One region of the Lactobacillus crispatus genome, then DNA from elsewhere that is predicted to be linked to it. Evidence: predicted binding sites of a transcription regulator. Region 1 holds the regulator's gene; each other region holds the start of a gene.
The links. The regulator NrdR, encoded in region 1, represses ribonucleotide reductase genes. The targets are predictions, from matches to a motif close to ACACNATATATNGTGT.

Region 1 (3,215 bases):
AATATCACTTAAATTAACATCATGCAATTTAGCAGGCAGATCAATTAAATGAAGACGCCGCTTGGCTGCTCGTTGCTGATCTGCTACAATCTTAGCCTCGGTAGGTTTGTAACGTACATCAATTACTTTGCCGTTTAAAAATAATTGCGGAGCATAACCGGCCAGCACCTGATTCTGACTATGTTTTTGCGCATAATATTCATAGATATTGGCCATACTATTTCGAATCATCGCCTTATCTATTTTTTCCCTATTTGCCTGCAAAAACGCTTGCACATCTGGATCGTGTAAAGCAGTTTTCAACAGTTCTTTCTCATTACCTAAATTACGCTCTTTAACTATTTTTTTAAGCAAATCACCAATTGCTTCCATTATTTCACCTACCCTCTATTTACTTATTTTTCAGATCCTTAAAGATATCCTTCAGCTGTTCTGTTGACATACCTTCATTTTTAGCCTTTTTCTTGCTCCAATCGGTACCTTTTTCGACTCGCTTATTTTGTCGATATGACTGTCGATTTTTCTTTTTAAGAATATCGGCTTTACGCTTCTTCACATATTCAAGAGCTTGTACCCCAGTACTAATACCACCTTGCAGCCAATCATTAGCTATTCGATAAGCACGATTAGAAGTTACAACAGTATCGTAGGTCAAACAGGTATGAATCAAAATATTAATCAAATCTTCCGGCAAGCCATACTGCGTGTGCAGCTGATTAATAATATAGTTTTCGCCTGGAGCTACAATTCCACCCTTTTCAGTTTTTAATTTGTATAAAAATTCAGATGGGGAATTTTCATTTGCTTCGAGTAACAGTTTTCTATCATTAGCATCCAAACCTTTGATAGTCGCAATAGCGCGCTTTTTGCCTTCTTCAATTTGTTTTTGAATGTTTTCCCTAGTATGCAATCGTTTATAATTTTCTGCTATGGTATTACTAATTTCATGCATGTTTAATTTATGTGTACCATGCAAACAGGGAACAGTCTCATCCACAAATTCCTGTTCCGATAAATTATATGTCTGTATTAAGCCCCGAATTTGGTTCTTTTTAATTTCTACTTCTTGAGCTGGAATTTGATAGACATTATATTGATCTTTAATCAGATCCCAATCAATTGGATCCTGGGCATTAATTTCAGCAGTTTCTACCTCAGGCGCTTTATTTTCCTGCGCAGCTTCTACTACCTCATTAGATGGATTAATTGCTTCATCCCCTGGCAAGCGAAAAACATCAAAAAAGTTGGCTGAGACATCGCGCGCATTCTTGATTGGCTTTTCACGCAGTTTTGCTTCCTTAGCAAAAGCATGACTCAAGTCATGAAAGGTTGGGCTGCCAACTTTTTCTTTCAACAAACTTGCTAGCAGTGGTGTTGCAAAAAATTTGTCTGCACTAGGAACCTGTAATAACTTAAAAACAATGATATTATTGAAGACATTATCCGCTAAAAAAGTTTGCACTAAACCTACGGCTTCCAGTTTATGCAAAGAATGAAACATATCTTTTAAACTACAATCAAGTTGCTCCTGTAGTGAATAAATTCCCTTTGCATCAGAAACAATACCATATGGATCATAGTCATTGATCAAAGTCTGATACAAGGCAATTGCCACCGCGCCAACCAAAGGCTGATACAGTTTAATCAAGATTTTCTCATTCTCTGGAAAAAGGGTAATCTTGTTGGCTACATAATAAAGATGCTTAGGATCAGACGTTGCAAACATGACTAATTACCCTTTCCTTTTTTGGCCATCATATCTTCCATTGTCTTCATAAAGCTAGACATATCCTTGAACTCACGGTAAATTGAAGCAAAGCGAATATAAGCTACGTCATCCAAATTAGCCAAATCATCCATGACATACTGACCAATCTTCTTAGATGAAATTTCACTAACGCCTTGTTTTCTTATCTTATTTTCGACACGATCAACCAATTGCTCAAATTGTTCACTACTGATTGGCCGTTTTTGTCCGGCTGCCATTACTCCGTGCAAAATTTTCTTTCGACTGAATGGTTCACGGGTACCATCATTTTTTACTACCAACAAAGGAGCAGTTTCCACTCGTTCAAAAGTAGTAAAGCGAAAACCACAATTTTCACATTCTCTGCGCCGTCTAATAGCCCGGTTTTCATCACTAGGCCGCGAATCAATAACGCGAGAAGCATTTTGATGACAATTTGGACATTCCATAGCTATCCCTCTTCTCTAATCTTTACCAATAATTGTGCTAGTTTATTCTCTAGTTCTTTTATTGTACCAGTATTTTCAATCACAAAATCAGCCAATTGCTCTTTTTTGACCATAGGCAACTGACTTTGCATCCGAATTCTTGCTTCTTCATCGGTTAAATGATTCCGCTCCTTCAAACGCTGTAATTGCATTTTCTCAGGCAAAGTAATCACTAAAACACCGTCAGCTATATCTTTCTTATCCATCCCTGACTCAAAATAAAGTGGGACATCAAGAATAACTATTGGTTGAGCTTGATATTGATTTAGCAATTTCTTTGTTTGCAAAAAAATCAACGGATGCGTTAACTCATTTAATTTAGTTAAAGCCCGCGAATCCTTAAATACCAATTGCCCTAATTTCTTTCGATTAATCGTTTGGTCATCATTTAAATACTCTGAGCCAAAATAATCTTTAATCGCCTGCCAAGAAGCTTGCCCAGGCTCCATCAAATCATGAGCAATCTGATCATCATCGATCACAGGAATTTTATTTGCTTTAAAAAACTGGTCCGCTGTACTTTTCCCAGTTGCAATACCACCAGTTAAGGCTAAAACATAGCTCATTAATAAACCACCTGACAATGTGGACAGAAGGTTGTCCCTCTGCCTGATACTTTAATCTTTTCTAGTTCCGTGCCACACTTTGCACAAGGTTCACCTGCATGACCATAAACCTTGAGCATTTCTTGATAGCCACCAACATTTCCGTTGGCATCTAAATAAGTATGAACAGTCGTCCCACGCTTTTTTGTTGCAATTTTAATAGTTTGGTTAATATTCTGCCACAGCTCTTTTGCTTTTTCTGCCGGAATTTTATTTGCGGCACTCAAAGGATGAATTCCACTCTGCCACAGTGTCTCATCAACATAGATATTACCTAAACCTGCAACGGTTGTTTGATCAAGCAAGACATTTTTAATATTTTTCTTCTTACGGCTCAAGGCCTTGATAAAATAATCTGACGAAAATTCTATGCTA
Region 2 (3,215 bases), 410 kb from region 1:
AAGTACTTGGTTAACCGTCATGATACCAAGTATGCTTTGCGTAAGGCTTCAGAAAAAGTTTTACCAGATGAGTGGGCTAAGAGACCTAAGCTTGGCTTCCCAACTCCAATTAAGCAATGGTTGAAGGAACCACGTTTTTACAAACAAGTTCATGCTCTTTTTGAAGAAGAATTTGTCAACGATATTTTTGACCAAAAGAAGATTATCAAGTTACTTGACGACAACTATGAAGGTGATGGCTCACATAGACGTCAAATCTGGACTATCTACACCTTCCTTGTTTGGTACAAGTTGTTCTTTGTTGATTACGAAAACACAGTTAAGAAATATCAACACGTGCAACCTGAAGTTGCTAAGCTAATTTCACAAGGCAAATTACTATAATTCTAGGGAGATTTTTTGAGGATGAGTAAAAAATTTACGCCGATCTTACTCGGTAGTGATATCAACGTGTATGGTATGGCACGTTCATTTAATGAAGCATATGGCATTAAAGTGAAGGCCTTAGCTGACGTTCAACTTGCTGCTACTCGTTATTCAAGCATTGTGGACGTTGAATTGCATCATGGCTTTAGTAGCGATCCTACTTTTATGGACGTGATGCACAAAAAGATGGAAGAATACAAGAATCACGAGGAGCCAGTTATCTTGATTGCTTGTGGTGATGGCTATGCTGAGTTGCTTTCTAAGCACCAAGATGAATTGAAAAAGGTCTTTATCGTTCCTTACATAAAATATGACTTACTTGAAAAATTAATCTCTAAGGAAGGCTTTTATGAAATTGCGGAAGAATATGGCTTGCCTTACCCTAAGACTAAGATCATTACGATGGATGACTACAAGTCAGGTAAGTACGAGGATGTCCCATTTGATTTCCCAGTGGAATTAAAGCCGGAAGATCCAGTTTCATGGTTGAAGTGTCAATTTGAAGGTCGGAAGAAGACTTTTGCCATTCAAGATAAGGCTGAATTTAAGGATATCGTAACTAAGATTTATACTCATGGCTACAACGCTGACCTTATTTTGCAAGACTTTATTCCTGGTGATGATTCTAACATGCGGACCTTGAATGCTTATGTTGATAAGAACCACCAAGTAAAAATGATGTGTTTAGGGCACCCATTATTGGAAGACCCAACTCCACAATCAATTGGTAATTACATGGCGATTTTGCCTGAGTACAATGAAAAATTGTACGAAGAAGTACAACAATTCCTTGAAAAGTTGAACTACACTGGTATGGCCAACTTTGATATCAAATATGATCCACGTGATGGTGAATTCAAGTTCTTCGAAATCAACTTACGTCAGGGACGTTCTAGCTTCTACGTAACTTTGAACGGTTACAACTTGGCTAAATGGTACATTGATGACTATGTTGAAGATGCCTTGAAAGATAAGGAAACAGTTTATGGTAATAAGCTTGAATCTAAATACAAGCTTTGGTTAGGCGTGCCTAAGAAGATCTTCAATAATTATGCTTATGACAACGACTATAAGACGACTGCTGACGAACTTATTCGTGAGGGCCGCTATGGTACTACTGTCTTTTATGACAAGGATAGAAACTTCAAGCGCTGGTTATTGATGAAGTACATGTTCCATAACTACTTCAAACGTTACAAGACTTACTATGAAGTTAATAAGGGTAAGATCTTTGACGAAGAAAATAAAAAATTAAACAAATAGTTTAAATTGAGAGGTAAAAAATGCCTCTCTTTTTTTCTAAAAAATTTTAGCTGAATCATTTCCCAATTTAATGGTCTTTTGGTTAATACAAGATATATTCATCTATATTTGAACATAATACAAGATGTTGTGTTTTGTGCTATGATAAAGACACGATATTTGGAGTGATTGAAATGCTAAAAGAAGAATTTAACCAACAAAATGTAACAAAATTAAATACGCCTAAAACTTTTGTTAAACGTGATGGGTCAAAGTATCCGTTCGCAATTTTTAAACTCAACATGGTTTTGCATAACCTAGATTTAGATAATGTAGCACCTGCTGTAATTGAAAAAATTGTGGCTAAACTAGATGCTGCTGATGAAGTAAATGCACAAGATGTAGCAGTTGCTTTTAGAGATAGCCTAAATGAGTTGGGTTATTTGGATGAAGCTAAAGCTTATGTGCAATACCGCAAGCACGATGAAGAGGAATGGATTAAACAAACCGATACTCGTGCACGGTTAAAGCGAATGGTTAATGGTGACCCAACGATTGTTAACGAGAATGCCAACAAAGATAGTGAGGTCTTCAGTACTCAACGTGATTTAACTGCCGGGACCGTTGGTAAAACAGTTGGTTTGACCATGATGCCTGAGCACATTGCTAAAGCCCACTTGCGCGGTGATATTCACTGGCATGACTTGGATTACACACCACTTTCACCAATGACTAACTGCTGTTTGATTGACTTTAAGGATATGCTAACTAATGGCTTCAAGATTGGAAATGCCTATATGACTAGTCCTAACTCAATCAATGTGGCTACACATCAAGTTACGCAAATTATTACTAATGTAGCTTCTAGTCAATATGGTGGCTGTTCTTTTGATCGAGCTGATGAAGTGTTGGCTCCTTTTGCAGAGAAAAACTACCAAAAGCATTTAAAGGATGCTGGCAAGTTCATTGATGATCCTGAAAAGCTGGAAGAATATGCTAAGAGTCAAACTAAGAAGGACATTTACGATGCCATGCAAGGCTTGGAATATGAGATTAATACCATGTTCTCTAGCCAAGGGCAAACGCCATTTACTACTTTAGGTTTTGGTTTAGGTACTTCTTGGATTGAAAAAGAAATTCAAAAAGATATCTTGCGTATCAGAATTAAAGGATTGGGTAGAGAACGCAGAACCGCAATTTTCCCTAAATTAGTTTTCACCATTAAGAAGGGCTTGAACTTACATCCAGGGGACCCTAACTACGATGTTAAACAACTGGCTATTCAATGTTCAACTAAGCGGATGTATCCAGACGTTTTAATGTATGATACGATCAAGAAAATTACAGGTTCTTTCAAGGCTCCAATGGGCTGTCGTTCATTCTTACAAGGCTGGAAGGATGAAAATGGTAAGGAAGTTAACTCGGGCAGAATGAACTTGGGTGTTGTAACTGTTAACTTGCCAAGAATTGCCATGGAGAGTCATGGCGATAAGAAGTTATTCTGGGAAATCTTCAATACTAGAATGCGGACTTGCCACCAAGCTTTA
Region 3 (3,215 bases), 920 kb from region 1:
AAAGAAGTTATTCATGAGTCTGGATTAGACGAATTAGTAAAAGAACAAGGGCTGGATAAGGCTGTTGGTGAAAACGGTAGTGGTTTGTCAGGTGGACAAATCCAAAGAGTAGAAATTGCCCGTGCGCTTTTATCAGATCGGCCGATTTTGCTAGCTGATGAAGCGACAAGTGCACTTGACCCGAACTTGTCGTTAGGCATTCATAAGACTCTGTTGAAGAATCCACGTATTGCTGTTATTGAGGTGGCTCATAAGATTTCACCAGAAGAAAAAGCGATGTTTGACGTGATCATTCATTTGGACACTCATACAATTGAGACAAAGATGTAAAGAGTTGATCGTTGATCAGCTCTTTTTATATAAAATAATATATAATTTAGCTAGCGAAAATATTTTATAAAATATATTAAAATCGTTGAACTGAAACCACTTACATCATATAATTAGGTTAACAGAGTTCATACGAGGAGGTTTTACTATGGCTGAACCAAAATGGCTTAAAGATATGAATGCCGATGAATACTTAAAAGAAGATTTTGATGCAAAGGGCAAGTCTAAATATACAGTTGAGGGAATTGATAAAAATGATCCTGATTGGTTAGATAAAGCCGCTAAGAAAGTTCATGCTGCAGAAGGCGATGATTATGTCAAACTTGATGCAGGTTTGTTAACTGTTAATCAACTTAATTGGATGTTAAGAAATACTATCGGTGAAATGACGTTTGTTGACGATAACAACCAATTTTTGTGGTATAACCGTCCAACTGATCCTAACAAGAAGATGCTGGCTAAACGTACGCCAGATCAAGTTGGTGATACGATGGGAGCAGTTCACCCAGATGTCCGCGATGTTATTCCAGATGCTAAAAAGGTGGTTCATGCTTTGCGGACCAAGCATGAAGGTCATGATGATGTTTATATGCCAGTGCCAACAGGTAATTTAAAGAAATTGGTTTTGCACTATTATAAGCGTGTAGAAGACGACCAAGGCAACTATGCTGGTATTTATGAATGGGTCCAAGACCTGTATCCATTAGTTAAGTACTTCTGTGAGACTACTGGTCAAAAATTGGTAGTAGATGATGATGCAACTACTGGTGCAACTTACCGTAGAAATTCTGATCCAGACGCCGCAACTGGTGCATCAACTAAAGCTGCAGAAGTTAAAGAAGAAAAGCACGAAGAACCAGATACTACAACTGGTGCTTCGCAACATTAATATCAATTGCAATGAAAAAAGCGACTCAATCGAGTCGCCTTTTTTAATTAGATAATCTGACTGCGATCATTATTTCATCAGGCAGATTTTCACAGGTGATATTCTCCTTAGGATAAGCAAAGTAAGGAAAAACTTCGTAATTTTCAGGAAGATGAATGTTGATAAATCTTTTGAGCTGGTGGTGAGTGATAGTTTCATTTGCCGCCAGGTTAATTCCAGAATAAGTGCCAACCATGTTGCCTTCAGGATCGTAATAGTTGATAGGCAATTGGTAGTTTGGAGTGTTAGTTGCCTTAGTAGGAAGAATTTGTTGGAATATTTTTTGAGGAACATAAATTAGTTTGTTTTTTAGCATATATATACACCTCTATCATTTTTGTGACATAGTGTCATTTTACTAAAAAACATAGTTTTAAGCTACTTTTTAATTTTGACTACAACATATAGATATAGCTTATGCTAATAACACAATATTTGGTTGAATTCAATCTTGTATAAAATTTATCTTTCTATTAGGATAGATATCGATGTGCTTTTTTGCATAGCACGGATAAGGCACAAGATCTTGTATTTTGCGACCTAAAATAAAAAAGGGGAATGTTGAATAGGATGGAAAGAAAACACGAAAATTATTTTGTTTGGCTATTTAATCAATTGAAAGGCTGGCCAGTTCAAAATTACTGTTTATGGTTTTTTGCGTTTGGATTTCAATTAGCTTTGCTGATTCAAGGCAAAATTACAAGCGTAACTTTGATTACTTTTATTGGTACGCTTTTGGGTACACTTTGTGTATTGGCAATTAACGCTACTAAGGCAATTAATGGTTGGTTGGGGTTGATTTCAGCTGCTTGTTTTATCTATGCAGGTTGGTCAGCTAAGAATTATCTTTCCATTTTTGAACAGATTGCCTATATTGCAACTTTAGATTTACCAGTTATCATTGCCGTTAGATCATGGAATGACGATACTAAGAATCATTTGAGAAAATTTGGTTCAAAGGAATGGCTTATTGCTATTGTTGGAACTTTACTTGTTTATGTTGTATCCGGCTTTTTGATTGGTAAATTTACCAATGATCCTCGTCCTTGGATTGATGCTATTAGTTTTGCTATTTCATTAACTGCTGGGATCATGTGCTTTATGCGTTACAACAATCAATACTTTTGGTGGACTGCTAGTGGCGTCTTCCAGTTGATTCTTTGGGGCGTAACTTATGCTCAAGGTGATGCAAACTTAGCCATGGCAATTAATTCATTAATCTATGTAATTAATGATGTGTTAGCCTTCACTGTTTCACCATGGTTTAACATGGGCCGTCGCAAAGCTGGATTAAAAGAAATTCAAAAATAATTAATAATAGTGAAAAGTGAATAATTTCTAGTAAAAGTAGTACGAAAGTGCTACTTTTTTTCTGTGTTAGAATGAAAGAAAAATATGAAGGGTGAGGTAGAGCATGACCTTTTATACAATGAAATATATTCAAAATAACCAGAATACTAATCAGGCAGTATTATATGCTTTGATGTTGGTGGCGGCGTTAGCAATGATAATTTTTGCTTTGCTATATTTACATAACCGTTTTGCAACCAAGTATCGCGATTTGGGTATTATTGCCTTATTATTTTTGCTTTTGTTTGCCGGTACGCAATATGAAAAATATGTGCAACTTAATACGCAAAAATCACAGGCGATTCAAATCGTGCCATTCATCAAATCGATTGCTAAAGATGAAAATGTTTCGACTTCTGATGTTTTAGTTAGTTCAACTGTTTTAACTAATGGCATGATCGTAAGGATTGATTCTAAAAATATTGATTATCAGTTAAACCTTAATGATGATCGCAATACTTACACATTAACGCAAGCCCATGTAATTGATCATAAAGTAGAGGTAATAAAATAATGCAGCTAGATTACACACAATTATTCATTAAGTTTGCTCTCGGTATCTTAACTTTAATCATTCAAATCAATGTCTTTGGTAAGTCTAATCTGG
Region 4 (3,215 bases), 630 kb from region 1:
TAATGGTGGTATAGATTGCTGGAGTAACAAAATCAAATTGTTTTTTAAAATATAGAATCCATTCGATGATTAAGAGGATAACTAATATTGTATAGGCAAAGTTATCGGTTATTCTTTTTAGTTTAGTTAACTTTTTCTTTTGAGCGATGATTGCGACAATGCCCAAAATTAAGCAAACTATGATAAGTGGGAAAAACCATTGTCCACCAGTTACGGTTGATAACATAAAAACTCCTCCTTTAAACACAACCTTTTTCAAATTATACAAGAATAAAGCGAAGAATTCACTGTAAACAAAAAACATTCAAAATGCATTCGTATGCAAATTGAATGTTTTTATTTATGCTTCGATCTGGATATCAGTTGACTTATTCCAATCCTCAGGAAGCTTTCCCATTTCTTTTAATTTAGCTGTGATTTGATCCAAGACTATTTGTCTATCAGACTCATTTGCCATAAAGTCGAGTTTATCACCGTCAATTTCCATTTTTGGTGAATAGTCGTAGTTCTCATACCAAGGTTTGTAATAACGAAGCAGACGCTTGTAATAGTCCTCTAAAGTTGAATCATAACTCAATTGTTCATATGGACGGCCACGCTTTTTAATACGTTTAATCATGGTGTCGTATGAAACGTTAATATGAACAAGCAAATCTGGGTTCTTCTTTGGCATCCGTTCTAACTCGCCCATCATATTGTGCAATAACTCATAGTAAGTATCGACTTCTTCAGAAGTAGCACGGCCAATATCAGCGTTCATTTGGAAAAAGAGGGCATCTTCGTAGATAGAACGATCTAAGACGTTGTTATCTTCAGTAAGCGCGTCTTTAATGCTGTGAAAGCGTGTGTTCAAGAAATATACTTGCAATAAGAATGCGTATTTTTTAGGATCGGCGTAGAAAAGTGGCAAGACAGGGTTGTCGTCAACACTTTCATAAAAGGGCTTAGTTCCTAAATAATTAGATAAAATACCTGTTAAACTGGATTTACCGGCTCCAATTGGCCCGCTTAAAACAATAACTGTCATCACGTTCCTTCTTTTTATTCAGTCTTATAAGTTGCCGATTTCGTGCAACTTGTTATCAATTTCTTTTAATACTTCTTTTTGAGCATCCATGCTAGAAACAAAATCTAGCTTATCCCCATTAATTGCCATCTTAGGTGAAGCATCGTATTGTTCGTACCATGGCTCATAGTACTTTAAAAGTCTTGCGTAGTAGTCCTTTAAGCCAGGATCAGTACTAATTTGTTCAAAAGATCTGCCGCGCTTCTTAATCCGATTGAGCATTGTATTAAGTGATACATGGATATAGATTAAAAGATCAGGCTTTTTGCTAGGATTGCCTGGCGTATCTTCCATCATATTATCGAGTAAGTCGTCATAGATCTTGAACTCAGTTGGATCAGCGACCTTGCTATCGGCATTCATCTTGAAGAACAAAGCATCTTCATAGATAGAACGGTCAGAAACGCTATTTTTTTCCTGAATGGCTTGATTAATTTGGGCTAAACGATGGTTAAGAAGATAAGTATTGAGCAGGAAGGTATAACGCTTCATATCCTTGTAGTACAGAGGTAAAACAGGATTGTTGTCAACACCTTCATAAAAGGCTTGTGTTCCTAGATGTTCTGCTAAAATACTGGTTAAACTGGATTTACCGGCTCCAATTGGCCCACTTAAAACAATAACTTGAATCACATTCTTTCTTAAATACCATATATTGTACAATTAATAAGTTTAATACGAGATATTGTGGCACACAAGCGATTTTTTAATTATGTTTCACACTCAAAAGTCAAGGGTAGAAATAAAAAATCGAATAGGAATGAAACATAATTCAATTAGAACAGAAAAATTTTAAAAAATAAAGTTATCTAAAAATAAAGCAGATAATTCTAGTACTCAAAAAATAAGTACTTATGTAAATTAACTTTATATTTTGATAATTTCTCTTTAATTAATATGAATTATAAATTCAAAAATAAAATTAAAAGTTTGCTTTATAGATAATATTGAATTATTAATTTAAAAGAGTTATTATAATTCATGTAAGGGCTTACACGGCTCGCTTAATAATCTATTTTTAGGAGGAGAACATCATGGCAGATAAGTATTCTACATTAGGTCAAGAAATATATGCTAATATTGGTGGACCTAATAATGTTGAATCAATGTACCATTGTATGACCAGACTTAGAATTAAAATTCGTGATAATTCTAAAGTAGATATTGCTGGTTTGAAAAATATTGATGGTGTGCTAGGAGTGGTAGATGCTGATACTTTGGAAATTGTTTTAGGTTCCGGGGTAAACGCTAAAGTTGCTCAAGATATGGTTAGCCAAGTAGGAGTTAAAGAAAACGAAGAATTTCCTACTAATGTAACCAGCGATTATCAGTCAGAAAAATCTGAAGTACAAGCTAAGGCAGCTGAGGTACATGCTCAGCATAAAGCACAGCTTAAGCAAACCTGGTGGCGTAAGGCTTTAGGCCACATTTCAGCCATCTTTATTCCATTGATTCCTGCATTTATTGGTGCTGGTTTGATCTCAGGTGTTGCTGGTATTTTAAAGAACATGCTTACTGTCAAGATGCTTCCAGCAAGTTGGGCTTTAGGTGTAACAATCTTGAGTATGATTTCAAGTGCTTTATTTAGCTACTTGAATATTTATGTAGGTATTAATACAGCTAAAGAGTTTGGAGCTACACCTGGCCTCGGTGGTATTATCGGTGGTGTAGTTCTGTTACCAGGAATTGTTGCTCCTGTTACTATTCCTAACTTTTTGGACGGTAAGCCGTTAGCTGCAGGACAAGGTGGTATCATCGGGGTTTTGTTTGCTGTATGGATTTTGTCATATGTAGAAAAATGGTTCCACAAGCACATTGCAGACTCAGTAGATATTATCTTTACTCCATTTTTAACAGTATTAATCATGGGCTTATTTACAGTATTTGTAGTTATGCCTATTGCTGGATGGATTTCAAATTCATTAGTTGGTGCTATTAATTGGGTATTAAATGTTGGTGGACCTGTAGCCGGATTCCTTCTCGGACTATTCTTCTTACCAATGGTAATGTTAGGATTACACCAAATTTTGACTCCAATTCACTTGGAAATGATTCAAAAGATGGGATATACTCCATTACTTCCTATCTTGGCTATGGCCGGTGCTGGTCAAGTTGGTGCTGCTATTGCTTTGTGGGTAAAGTGTCGTAA

Region 2: the regulator NrdR is predicted to act here: its motif matches at 1,807-1,822, upstream of nrdD (anaerobic ribonucleoside-triphosphate reductase).
Region 3: the regulator NrdR is predicted to act here: its motif matches at 1,685-1,700, upstream of pnuC (nicotinamide riboside transporter PnuC).
Region 4: the regulator NrdR is predicted to act here: its motif matches at 1,712-1,727, upstream of J6L97_RS10780 (deoxynucleoside kinase).

Annotation. Positions count from the first base shown of each region.
Region 1 covers NZ_CP072197.1:595,865-599,079, reverse strand. Annotated here, with positions in the region: gene dnaI (primosomal protein DnaI) at 1-372, opposite strand, end outside; gene J6L97_RS03035 (replication initiation and membrane attachment family protein) at 392-1,726, opposite strand; gene nrdR (transcriptional regulator NrdR) at 1,729-2,196, opposite strand; gene coaE (dephospho-CoA kinase) at 2,199-2,801, opposite strand; gene mutM (bifunctional DNA-formamidopyrimidine glycosylase/DNA-(apurinic or apyrimidinic site) lyase) at 2,801-3,215, opposite strand, start outside.
Region 2 covers NZ_CP072197.1:183,433-186,647, forward strand. Annotated here, with positions in the region: gene asnB (asparagine synthase (glutamine-hydrolyzing)) at 1-384, shown strand, start outside; gene J6L97_RS00915 (carboxylate--amine ligase) at 406-1,689, shown strand; gene nrdD (anaerobic ribonucleoside-triphosphate reductase) at 1,863-3,215, shown strand, end outside.
Region 3 covers NZ_CP072197.1:1,912,194-1,915,408, reverse strand. Annotated here, with positions in the region: gene J6L97_RS09280 (ATP-binding cassette domain-containing protein) at 1-330, shown strand, start outside; gene J6L97_RS09275 (PAS domain-containing protein) at 479-1,219, shown strand; gene J6L97_RS09270 (hypothetical protein) at 1,263-1,574, opposite strand; gene pnuC (nicotinamide riboside transporter PnuC) at 1,829-2,569, shown strand; gene J6L97_RS09260 (DUF3290 domain-containing protein) at 2,673-3,122, shown strand; gene J6L97_RS09255 (DUF421 domain-containing protein) at 3,122-3,215, shown strand, end outside.
Region 4 covers NZ_CP072197.1:2,200,710-2,203,924, reverse strand. Annotated here, with positions in the region: gene J6L97_RS10790 (hypothetical protein) at 1-226, opposite strand, end outside; gene J6L97_RS10785 (deoxynucleoside kinase) at 341-1,027, opposite strand; gene J6L97_RS10780 (deoxynucleoside kinase) at 1,052-1,699, opposite strand; gene J6L97_RS10775 (glucose PTS transporter subunit IIA) at 2,098-3,215, shown strand, end outside.